Regions from separate parts of the Mesorhizobium sp. CAU 1741 genome, predicted to be linked through region 1. Evidence: predicted binding sites of a transcription regulator. Region 1 holds the regulator's gene; the other holds the start of a gene.
The links. Region 1 encodes LexA, which represses DNA repair genes until DNA is damaged. Its sites were predicted from a motif close to TGTTCNNNNTGTGTTCNG; they were not measured.
Positions count from the first base shown of each region.

Region 2: AAFN84_RS11500 (YifB family Mg chelatase-like AAA ATPase) is a predicted target of LexA. The motif match lies at 1,239-1,256, and genes of this name have one in related genera.

Region 1 covers NZ_JBDOQP010000002.1:781,847-787,742, reverse strand. The annotation lists gene AAFN84_RS10615 (LLM class flavin-dependent oxidoreductase) at 1-666, opposite strand, end outside; gene AAFN84_RS10610 (nucleoside hydrolase) at 766-1,728, opposite strand; gene AAFN84_RS10605 (adenine deaminase C-terminal domain-containing protein) at 1,890-3,755, shown strand; gene lexA (transcriptional repressor LexA) at 3,799-4,515, opposite strand; gene AAFN84_RS10595 (gamma-glutamyltransferase family protein) at 4,686-5,896, opposite strand, start outside.
Region 2 covers NZ_JBDOQP010000002.1:969,054-974,949, reverse strand. The annotation lists gene AAFN84_RS11500 (YifB family Mg chelatase-like AAA ATPase) at 1-1,148, opposite strand, end outside; gene gshB (glutathione synthase) at 1,342-2,283, opposite strand; gene AAFN84_RS11490 (EAL domain-containing protein) at 2,459-3,808, shown strand; gene AAFN84_RS11485 (SMP-30/gluconolactonase/LRE family protein) at 3,869-4,747, shown strand; gene AAFN84_RS11480 (septal ring lytic transglycosylase RlpA family protein) at 4,751-5,110, opposite strand; gene AAFN84_RS11475 (cytochrome c oxidase assembly protein) at 5,287-5,896, shown strand, end outside.

The DNA.
Region 1 (5,896 bases):
AGCTTGCTGGACGTGGAAAGGCTGCCCGGTCTCGTCGTCCTTCAGGGTCGAGCTCTGCAGGTTGACGCCGAGCTTCGCCGCCCATGCGGCGGTCGCGTTGGACCCGGAACCCCACCAGATGCGCTCGCGTAGTCCTTCGGAATACGGCTCGAGGCGCAGCAGGCCGGGAGGGTTGGGAAACATCGGGCGCGGATTGGGCTGCGCGAAGCCCTTGCCCTGGATGACGTCGAGAAACACCTCGGCATGCTGGCGACCCATGTCGGCATCGCTCATGCCGTCCTGCGGCTGATAGCCGAAATAGCGCCAGCCATCGATGACCTGTTCAGGCGAGCCACGGCTGATTCCGAGCTGCAGGCGCCCGCCGGCGATCAGGTCGGCAGCACCCGCATCTTCCGCCATGTAGAGCGGGTTCTCGTAGCGCATGTCGATGACGCCGGTGCCGATCTCAATGCGACTGGTCTTGGCGCCGGCTGCCGCCAGCAGCGGGAAGGGCGAGGCGAGCTGCCGGGCGAAATGGTGGATACGGAAATAGGCGCCATCGGCGCCGAGTTCCTCGGCCGCGACCGCAAGGTCGATCGATTGCAGCAGCGCGTCACCGGCCGAGCGCGTGCCCGACTGCGGCGAGGGCGACCAGTGCCCGAAGGAAAGGAAGCCTATCTTCTTCATGTCTCAACAGCCTTTTAACGTGTCGGCCGTATTTAGGCGCCCGGCCGCCGCGCCGCACCCCCAAATCTGGTCGCGTTCCTGAACAGACTGTCTTCGCGCCTAGGCTGAAGCCGGCTCCGCGACGATCGTGTCGCCGATAAGCCGCAGGACCGCGTCGGCATCGATGTCGACACAGGCGAGCTGGCTGGGCTTTCCGTCCCAGGCACCGGGCGGGAAGAAGCGGCCGTCGGGCTTCTGGATCGTCTGTCCGTCGGCGATGCCTTCGCTGACGACGCGCATCGCGCCGCTGCGGGTTTCGAACAGATGCGGCGCGACGAGAAACGCGCAGGCGCAACTGTCATGGATCACCATGCCGTCATCCACGAAGCGGGAGTAGAAGCCGATATAATGCTGCGAGATGTCCGACAGGAGCCTGGCACGCGGCCCGCCTTGCGCGGCCAGACGCTCCAGCGTGCTGGTGGACATGATGGTTTTCATCGTCACGTCGAGCCCGACGACGATGGTCTTCCACGGTGCGGTCACCACCATATCCGCCGCCTCCGGATCGCCCAGAATATTGGCTTCGGCAACCGGGCTGACATTGCCCGGCACGGTGAAGGCGCCGCCCATGATGATGACCTGCTTGACCAGCCCGGCAATGTCCGGCGCCTCGCGCAACGCCAGCGCCAGATTGGTCATGCGCCCCACCGCGATGAGCGTCACTCCGCCGGGATCGGCACGCACGGTCTCGATGATGAAACGGTGTGCCGGGCGCGGGTCGACAGTACCGGGGATCTCGTCCGGCAGCGCGATGTTGCCGAGCGCGTTGTCGCCGTGAACGATCGCCGGCGGCGCGCCATATGTCCGCAGCGGATTGAGCGGTGCGCCGGCTCCCCTGGCGACAGGGGCATCGATGTTCCACACGTCCTTCAGGAAGAGCGCATTGCGCGTCGTCGTGTCGATGGTGCCGTTGCCGAAGACGGTGGTGATGCCGACGAGGTCGATGTCGGGATGCTGGTGCAGGAACAGGAGCGCCATCGCATCGTCGATCCCCGGATCGGTATCGAAAATCACCTTGTGCATGCACCTGCTCCGCTTGGCTGTCTGGACGCGCTCCTATAGGCCGGCAAGATGGATTTGCACAGAGTGCGCCGGATACGCGTGCGCGGGTTCGCCGGCCTTGCAGGTCGCGCCTTTCGGAGTGCATACCCTGTGCTCCGCTACTTGATGGAAGACGCCGACCGATGACGAAGCTGCCAGACGATATTTCCCTCGATGCCGGAAACGAGGTCGCCATCCGGCAGGATTTGACGCTGGTCGCGCTCGGAAAGCGGCCTGCGGACGTGGCCTTGCGTGTCGGGCGCCTTCTCGATGTCGCGACCCGTACATGGCGCGACGATCAGGAGATCGTGATCAAGGGCAGGCGCATCGCGTATGTCGGCGACGCCGGCAGCTATCCGGGCGAGGTCGGCCGGCGCGTGCACGAACCGGACCTCGCGGCGGTGCCCGGTCTCGGCGAGGTGCACAAGCACATCGAGAGCTCGCACCTGACGCCCGAATGGGAGGCCGCCCTGGTCTTGCCGCGCGGCAACACCTGGACCTGCGAGGCGAGCCACGAGTTCTCCAACGTCAATGGCGCCCGGACGCTGGAGTTCTGGCTCAAGGCACGTGCCGCCGGCTCGCCGCTGAAGATCTTCCCGCTGCCTGGTTCGGCCGTGCCGCCAACCGGTTACGAGCACGGTGGCGGCTGGCTCGGCTATGACGAGCAGCGCGATTTTCTCCGCCAGAGCCTGATGACCGCCGGCCTCGACGAGGTGATGGACTGGCCAGCCGTGTGGAATCCGGAGAACCCTTCCCATGAGCGCCTGTGGGGCATGATCCGCGCGACCTTCGAACAACGGGGCGTCGTCGAGGGTCACGCGGCGGGTATCCGCGACATGCCGACCATCAACGCGTTTGCCGCAGCCGGCCTCGCCTCCGATCATGAGGCGTGGACGGTTGAGGAGTTCTGGGACAAGCTTACCCACGGCCTGTTCATGGAACTCCGTCCGCACAGCCTGCCTGAGGTCATCCGGGGGCTCCTCGACAGGGGCCTTGCCGACTGGTCGCAGGTCGCGCTCACCACCGACGACCGCAGCGCCTCCGACACCCTCAAGCTCGGCGCGACCGACCACAATGTGCGTCTCGCGATCGAAGCGGGGCTGGCGCCCGAAATCGCCATCCAGTGCGTGACGATCAACCCGGCGCGCCACATGCGGCTGACGCCGTGGGTCGGATCGATCGCACCGGGCCGCTATGCCGACATCGTGCTTCTTTCGGACGTCGAGCGATTTGAGATCGCCAGGGTCTGGGCAGACGGGCGCCAGGTCTCGCAAGGCAAGGACTACCTGCCCGAGGTCCCGAAGATCGACTGGCCGGAATGGGCGACAAAGACGATCAATATCGGCCGGGCGCTGACGGCTCAAGATTTCCACATTGCAGCCGAACCCGGCCGCGAAACGATGCAGGCGGCCGTATTGCGGCCCTTCCACTGGACCGACGACTTCCTCACGTTTGAACTTCCCGTGGCAGACGGCTTTGTCCAGCGCGACGAGGCCCGCAACATCACCAAGTTTGCGATCGTAGATCGCTTCTCGGGCATGGGGGCCGTGTCGAAGATGTTCTGGCTCGGTTGCGGCCCGCGCACGCCCGAGACCGCGCTCGCCTGTTCGATGGCGCATGACAAGCACAATGTCTGGTGCGTCGGCTCGTCGGACGCGGCGATGGCCATGGCCGTGAACGCGCTCGCCGAAAATGACGGTGGTTGGGCGCTGGTGCGCGAAGGCGAGGTGGTTGCCACCGTTCGCTACGAGGTTGCGGGGCTGATGTCCTGCCGCTCGGCTGAGGAGCTGCACGCCGAGATGCAGGCGCTCTACGCCGAGGGCGAAAAGGTCGACTGGATGTTCGAGCCGTCGTTCCATCCCCGCTGGGGTCCCGGCTTTCCCGAACGTCTGGCTTTCGCCACGCTCACCTGCGCGCCATGGCGCTGGGTGCTCGTCGCGCCGAGCGACCATGCCCCCCAAGGTCTCGTCAACGTGCAGACCGGCGAAACCCATCCGGTGGTGTTCTGACGCCGATGCGGTTCGACGCCAACCCCTGTCACGCTATAAGCCCTCAGTAGCGCCGAATGAGCCCCACCAGCTTGCCCTGCACCTTGACCCGGTCCGGTCCGAAGATGCGCGTCTCGTAGGCCGGGTTGGCCGCTTCGAGGGCGATCGAGTCGCCCTTGCGCCGGAAGCGCTTCAGCGTCGCTTCCTCGTCGTCGACGAGCGCCACGATGATTTCGCCGGGTGTCGCCGTGGACGCATTGCGGATGATGACCGTGTCGCCGTCGAAGATGCCGGCCTCGACCATCGAGTCGCCCTTTACTTCCAGCGCGTAATGCTCGCCGCCGCCAAGCATCTCCGGCGGCACGCTGATCGAATGCGTCTTCTGCTGGATCGCGCTGATCGGCACGCCGGCCGCGATACGGCCCATCACCGGTACGGATACCGATGCCGCGACATCGTCGTCATTGCCGGTCGCCTGCAGGCGCGGCTTCTCCGGCGCACGGCCGAGGCTGCCCTGAATGACGCTCGGCGAGAACTTGCGCGCCTGGTTGAGCCCGGGCGCGATGGAGTCCGGCAGCCGTGTCACTTCGAGTGCACGGGCACGATTCGGCAGGCGGCGGATGAAGCCGCGCTCCTCGAGCGCGGTGATCAATCGGTGGATGCCGGACTTGGAGGCGAGGTCGAGCGCCTCCTTCATTTCGTCGAATGAGGGGGGGATGCCGGTCTCCTTCATCCGTTCGTGGATGAAGAGCAGCAATTCGTGTTGCTTTCGCGTCAGCATGGCAAGCCCCGGAGAATCAGAGTGCAAACAAAACCAGAACATACACTATCTGTTCCAGTTGTGTTCCGCAATAGTTTAAATTTTACTGATTTTCCGATGAATTCCGTAACTATGTTCCACAATGGTTCACCGAGGCCCTCACGGGGCATCGAACGCGCTCTGTTCGAGCGTCAGAAGCCTCCCGCGCAACCGTCCTTGCGTGGGTCGGAGCCCGCGGCATAGCCGCCCTCGACGCGGCGCACGAGCTGCGCACCGCCGAATCCGAAGCTGGAATCCGGGCTTTCGGTGGCGATCACGTGGCCCATCTGCTCCAGGTGGGCGATGGTCCGCGGGCTGACACTATCCTCGATCGCCACGTCGAGGCCGGAGATCACGCGCCAGCGCGGCGCATCTGCCGCCGTCTGCGGATCCTGTCCCCAGACCTGCGTGCGCAGCATCATCTGCAGGTGGCCTTGCGCCTGGATCGGCCCGCCCATCAGCCCGAATGCCATGTCCGGCCCGTCCGCGCCCATGATGAAGCCGGGAATGATTGTGTGGAAGGGGCGCTTGCGTGGACCGACCTGGTTGGGATGGCCGTCCTCCAGGGTGAAGCCGAAGCCGCGATTCTGCAGGCTGATGCCGGTACCCGGCACCACGACGCCCGATCCGAAGCCGGCATAGTTCGACTGGATGTACGACACCATCATGCCGTCCGCGTCGCCGGTTGCCAGGCACACCGTGCCGCCATTCTTCGGCGCGCCCACAGGATGCAGCGATGCCTTGTCACGGTCGATCAGCCGTCCGCGCGAGGCCAGGTAGGCGTCGTCGAGCAAATGCGACGCCTTGACGTCGTCCATGTGCAACTGGTCGGCGACATAGGTGTGGATGTCCATGAAGGCAAGCTTGATCGCCTCGATCTGCAGGTGCAGCGCCTCGGGGCTGTCGGGGTCGAGCGCCTCGATGCCGCTGCCCTTGAGCATGCCGAGCGCCATGAGTGCCGCGATGCCTTGTCCATTCGGCGGGATTTCGTGCAGCGAGGATTTTCCGGAATCCTTGCTGATCGTGCCGCACCAGTCATTCGCATGTGCGGCCATGTCTTCGGCGGTCAGCGCCGCGCCGTGCTCCTGCGCAAAGGCAGCGATCTTCTGCGCCAGCTCGCCGCGATAGAAAGCCTCGCCCTTCGTTTCGGCGATCAGGCGCAGCGTGTTCGCCATCGCCTCGCTGCGGAAGAGTTCGCCGGCGGCCGGCGCGCGCCCGTTGGGCATGAACGCTTCGGCGAAGCCGGGCTGCGCATGTAGCAGCTCCGCACCGCGCCGCCAGAGCTCGGCGATGATCGGCGTGACGTGATAGCCCCTGGACGCGTAGTCGATCGCCGGCTCGAACAGAGCCTCGAACGGAAGCT
Region 2 (5,896 bases), 190 kb from region 1:
AGGTCGATCCGGTCGAGCAGTGGGCCTGAAATCCGCGCCTGATAATCCGCCTGGCAACGCGGGCCGCGCGCGCATCGATGGCCGGGTTCGCCCGCCATGCCGCATCGGCACGGGTTCATCGCCGCCACGAGCTGGAAACGCGCGGGATAGGCCACGCGCCCGTTGGCTCGTGCCACCACGCATTCGCCGGTTTCCAGCGGCTGGCGCAGCGAATCGAGCGTCTGGGGCGAGAACTCCGGCAACTCGTCGAGAAAGAGCACGCCATGATGCGCCAATGATGCCTCCCCCGGACGCACCTTGAGCCCGCCGCCGATGAGGGCGGCCATTGTGGCGGAGTGGTGCGGCGCGCGAAACGGCCGCCGGTCAGACAACCGCCCTTCGGCAATCTCCCCGGCGATGGAGGCGACCATCGACACCTCCAGCAGTTCGCGCGGCAGCAGTTTCGGCAAGATCGACGGCAGGCGCTGCGCCAGCATCGACTTGCCCGATCCGGGCGGCCCGATCATCAGCAGGTTGTGTCCGCCGGCGGCCGCGATCTCCAGCGCGCGCCGCGCCGTCTCCTGACCCTTGATGTCCGCGAGGTCCGGCAGGTTGCTGGGTGCGGCCTGCGTTGCCGGTTCGGGCCGCGACAGAACCTGCGTTCCGCGAAAATGATTGGCGATGGCGATCAGGCTGCGCGGCGCGAGAATGTCGATCTGTTCTCCGGCCCATGCGGCCTCGGGGCCTACGTCATGCGGGCAGATGAGCCCCTTGCCCATCGCATTCGCCCCGATCGCAGCCGGCAGTGCCCCGGCCACCGCCGCGATGGCCCCGTCGAGACCGAGTTCGCCCAGAACCACATAGGAAGCAATCGCGTCGGTTGGAATGACGCCGATGGCCGCCATCAGCCCGAGCGCGATCGGCAGATCGTAGTGGCTGCCCTCCTTGGGTAGGTCGGCCGGCGCCAGATTGACGATCACCTTCTTCGCAGGCATCGAAAGGCCGGAGGCCTGGAGCGCCGCCTGTACCCGTTCGCGGCTCTCGGCCACAGCCTTGTCGGCGAGGCCGACGATCTGCATTCCGACCTTGCCCGGACCGACCAGAACCTGCACGTCGACAGGAACCGCCTCCACGCCCTCAAAGGCGATCGTCGTGACCCGCGATACCATCCCCGCCTCCAGACTGACGCCCTACGGGCCTACACCTGTCCCAAAACAGAACTCCTGTAGAACAGTGAAGCACGGAACTGACGCTGCGGCAAGAACATTAAGCGAACATTCCGGCAAAGCACGCCGGAATAGTTGCAGCGGGTTGCAAAGTTGGAACAAATGTTCCTCGCCATGACGAATTGTCGATACGTGGTCAGACACGTTTGGCTTCGACGGCATCCCAGAACAGGGCGGCGATGTCGGCGCCGCCGAACCTTTTCACCTCGCGTACCCCGGTTGGCGAGGTGACATTGATCTCGGTCATGTAGTCGCCGATGACGTCGATGCCGACGAGGATGAAGCCGCGTTCCTTCAGCGACGGGCCGATCCTGGAGCAGATTTCACGCTCGCGCTCGGTGAGCTCGGTCGCCTCCGCACGCCCGCCTACATGCATGTTGGAACGCGAGTCATGGTCTGCCGGCACGCGATTGATCGCACCCACGGGTTCGCCGTCGATCAGGATGATGCGCTTGTCGCCCTTGCGCACATCCTTGAGGTAGCGCTGGACGATGTAGGGTTCGCGGAACATCTGCTCGAACATTTCGAGCAGCGAGGCGAGGTTCCTGTCGGCTTCCAGCATGTGGAAGATGCCGGCCCCGCCATTGCCGTAGAGCGGCTTGACGATGATGTCGCCATGCTCCTTGCGGAATGCGTCGACCTCGCGCGGGTCCTTGGTGATCAGCGTCTCCGGCATCAGGTCGGGGAATTCGGTGACGAAGATCTTCTCGGGGCTGTTGCGCACCCATGCCGGGTCGTTGACCACGAGCGTTCCCGGATGAATGCGCTCCAGAAGATGCGTGGTGGTGATGTAGTTCATGTCGAAGGGCGGGTCCTGCCGCAGCAGGATCACGTCCATCTCCGACAGGTCGGTCCGCACCGCTTCGCCGAGCGTGAAGTGGTCGCCCTTGACGTCGCGAACCGCCATCGTCTCGACGCGTGCGTAGATCTTTCCGTCGCGCATCGACAGGCGGTCAGGCGTATAGTGGTAGAGTTCGTGGCCGCGCCGCTGCGCCTCCAGGGAGAGGGCGAACGACGTGTCCCCGGCAATCGAGACGGTCGAGACATGGTCCATCTGGACGGCGACCTTGAGGCTCATGGAAGGCTCCGGCTATCGGTTTGGTGTGACGAAGCTCTACCGGCTCGCGCGCCGATTGCCAATCGGCATCACGGCGCCGAAAACGAAACTGTTTCATTCGATACCTTTCCTAAAGGGTTTCATGACAGGGTCGAACCAACGAGCCTAGAATAAGAACACGCATCCAGAGGCGCCGATGCAAAGCCCGTTCGGCAGCGGCCAAATCGTCAGCGGAACCAATGACCTTGCATTTACCGACCCTCTGACGGGCCTCGGAAATCTCCGTCGATTCTTCGACAAGGTCGACCGGCTGATCGTCGAACGTGCGGAAGACCCCGCACCCTTCGCCGTCGGCATCATCGACCTCGACGGCTTCAAGCCGATCAACGACCTTTTCGGGCGCAAGGCAGGCGACAACATCCTTCAGCAGGTCGCCATGCGGCTTTCTGCTTCGATGGATCAGCATTCGAGCGTCGCGCGTGTCGGCGCCGACGAATTCGCGTTTCTGTATCCGATGGTGTTCAGCGAGGACGTCGCGCGCGAGCAGGCCTTGATGCTGATCGAGATATTGTCGGCTCCCTACGACGTCGGCGACCGCACGGCGCGGCTCTCGGCCTCGGTCGGCTGCTCGCTGTTTTATTCCGGCGAAGAGAACACCGAGACCCTGGTGTCGAAGGCTGAAACCGCGCTCTACCATGCCAAGCGCTCCGGCCGTGGCAGGGTGGTCGTCTACACGCGCGAGATGGAGGAAGCGGCCAAGCGCATGACGCGCATCGAACAGGCGCTGCGTCGCGCCGTCGCCGCCGGCGAGGTGGAGCCGCATTTCCAGCCGATCGTCGACCTGCGTCGCAAGCAGGTAATCGGCTTCGAGGCACTGGCACGCTGGACCGACCGCGATCTGGGCGCGGTGCGCCCAGACGTCTTCATACCGATCGCCGAGGAACGCGGCATCATTGGCCCGCTTTCCCAGCTTCTTCTGCGCAAGGCGACGGAAACTGCGCGAAACTGGCCGGACGAACTCTTCCTGTCGTTCAATCTGTCGCCGTCCCAGCTCGTCGACCAGAACACAGGCCGCGACATCCTCGATATCCTCGACCGGACGGGCTTCGATCCGCGTCGCCTTGAAATCGAGATCACCGAAACCGGACTGATGAGCGATCCGGCTTCGGCGGAAAAGATCGTCCACGACCTGCGGGCCGTCGGCATCCGCGTCTCGCTCGACGATTTCGGCACCGGCCAGTCGTCGCTCGGCCGCCTCCGCGAGTTTCATTTCGACAAGCTCAAGATCGACCGTGCTTTCGTCTCGTCCATTCTCGAGGACAGGCCGTCGGAACATATCATTCGCGCCATCCTCGCAATGTGCGAAGGGCTGGGCATGGATGTCGTGGCCGAGGGCATCGAGCACGAGGAACAGGCGTCGCGGCTGGTGCAGTTCGGCTGCGGCGGCGGGCAGGGCTATCTCTTCGGAAAACCGCGCGATGCCGAAGGCACGATGAACTATCTGCGCGAGACCTATCGGGCCATGGCCACCTGGCAGGATGCCTGAACTTGCGTTGCACCGCATCCCTTCGCTAAGATCGATCACGCCAGGGAACGGGGGGCCTTCGTGAGCACAGAGACCGTATCCGTATTCTGCGCCATCACGTGCCGGCTGGGCGAGGGCCCGACCTACGATCCTTTACGCAATTCGGTCCTTTGGTTCGACATTGTCGGCTGCAAGCTGCTGGAGCGGCAGTGGCCTGACGGGCCGACGACGGTCCATTCCCTGCCTGAAATGGCCAGCGCAATCGCGGTCGTCGACGAAAAGCGCCAGCTTATGGCCACGGAGACGGGCCTGTTCCTGCGCGACGCCGTCACCGGAGCCCTCTCGAAGGTGATCGACATCGAGAGTGATCAACCGGAGACGAGATCGAACGACGCGCGCGTCCACCCGTCCGGCGCCTTCTGGATCAGCACGATGGGCAAGCGGGGCGAGCATCAGGCCGGCTCCATCTACTGGTATCGCGGCGGCGAATCGCGCCGCCTCTATCCGCACATCACGGTGCCCAATTCGATCTGCTTTTCACCGGATGGCGGGACCGCCTTTTTCGCCGACACGCGCACCAACATTTTGTACCGGGTGGAATGCGATGCCGGCACCGGGCTTCCGGTGGGAGAGCCGCAAGTCTTCCTCGACCAGGGTGGAATGAAGGGCGGCATGGACGGGTCGGTCATCGACGCCGACGGCCAGTTATGGAACGCGCGCTGGGGCGCGGCCGCGCTTGACTGCTACGCGCCGGACGGACGCCATTTCCATCGCATCGCTTTGCCCGCGAAACAGGGCACATGCCCTGCCTTCGTTGGTCCCGACGCCGACCGCCTCGTCGTCACCAGCGCATGGCAGGGAATGGACGAGGCGACGCGCGCCGGCGATCCCGACGCGGGCAAGACGTTCCTGATCGAAGTGCCGGTCAGGGGCCGGCACGAGCCGCGCGTCCTGATCTGACGATCAACCGGCGGCGGCCATGCAGATCGGGGTATGGCCCGCACGGATGAAACCGAGCTTGGCGGCCGCGGCCTTGGACAGGTCGATCACGCGACCCTTGATGAAAGGGCCCCTGTCGTTGATGCGCACGACCACCGATTTCCCATTGCGCTGATTTGTGACGATGATCTTGGAACCGAAAGGCAGCGAACGATGCGCTGCGGTCATGGCGGCGGGGTTCATGCGCTCGCCCGATGCCGTCTTGGAGGTGAGGGCATACCAGGATGCGCTGCCGCACTGGGCGGACGCGGTCGAGGGAAGGATGGCGACAAAGGCCGCTGCGGCGAGGATCGCGGTTGCGACCCGGGCTCGGCGTTGGTTCATGCGGAAAATCCTGCTCCGTTGAGAATGACCCGCCGGTAGGCACGAAATGGGGCCGTGCCATGGCACGGTGAACACGTCTCGCGACTCCCTGAAACAATTGGTCAAACCAGCAGGTCCGCGCGGAACCAATTTTCGCGTCGTCGGTTACAGTCAATGGCCATGCGAGGGGAGCGACCATGACACCGATTCTGGCGACGGCGTATTGCGGCCCGGCGACGCCGCCGCACGCCTTGGCGTCAGCCTGGAACGCGGATGTTATCGCTGCGTTGGTGTGTGTCGCACTGGTACTGCTTCATCGCAGATACGGGCGAGGTTCCGGCAAGACATATTTGTGGTCCGGGGTCACGATAGTTCTGGCTCTCTTTGTCTCGCCGCTCTGCGCCCTCACGGTTTCCCTGTTTTCCGCCCGCGTGGCGCACCACGTGTTGCTCGTCGCGGTCGCCGCGCCGTTGCTTGCGCTCGCCTTCCCGCAGAGAAAGTCGCGCCCGCCGATGCCGCTGGAGTGGCTTGTCGGTATCCACGCGCTGGTCGTATGGTTCTGGCATGCGCCCCAGATTTATGCGCCAGCCATACAGTCGGCCCTGCCATATTGGATCATGCAGATGACCCTGCTTGCCTCGGCCGTGTTCATGTGGAGGGCGATCCTTTCGCCGCGAACGGAACTCGGCACCGCGATGCTCGCGTTCCTTGCAAGCATCGTCCAGATGGGCATGCTGGGCGCGCTGCTGACATTCGCACGCGAGCCGCTTTACGCGCCGCACTTCCTGACGACACTGCCCTATGGCT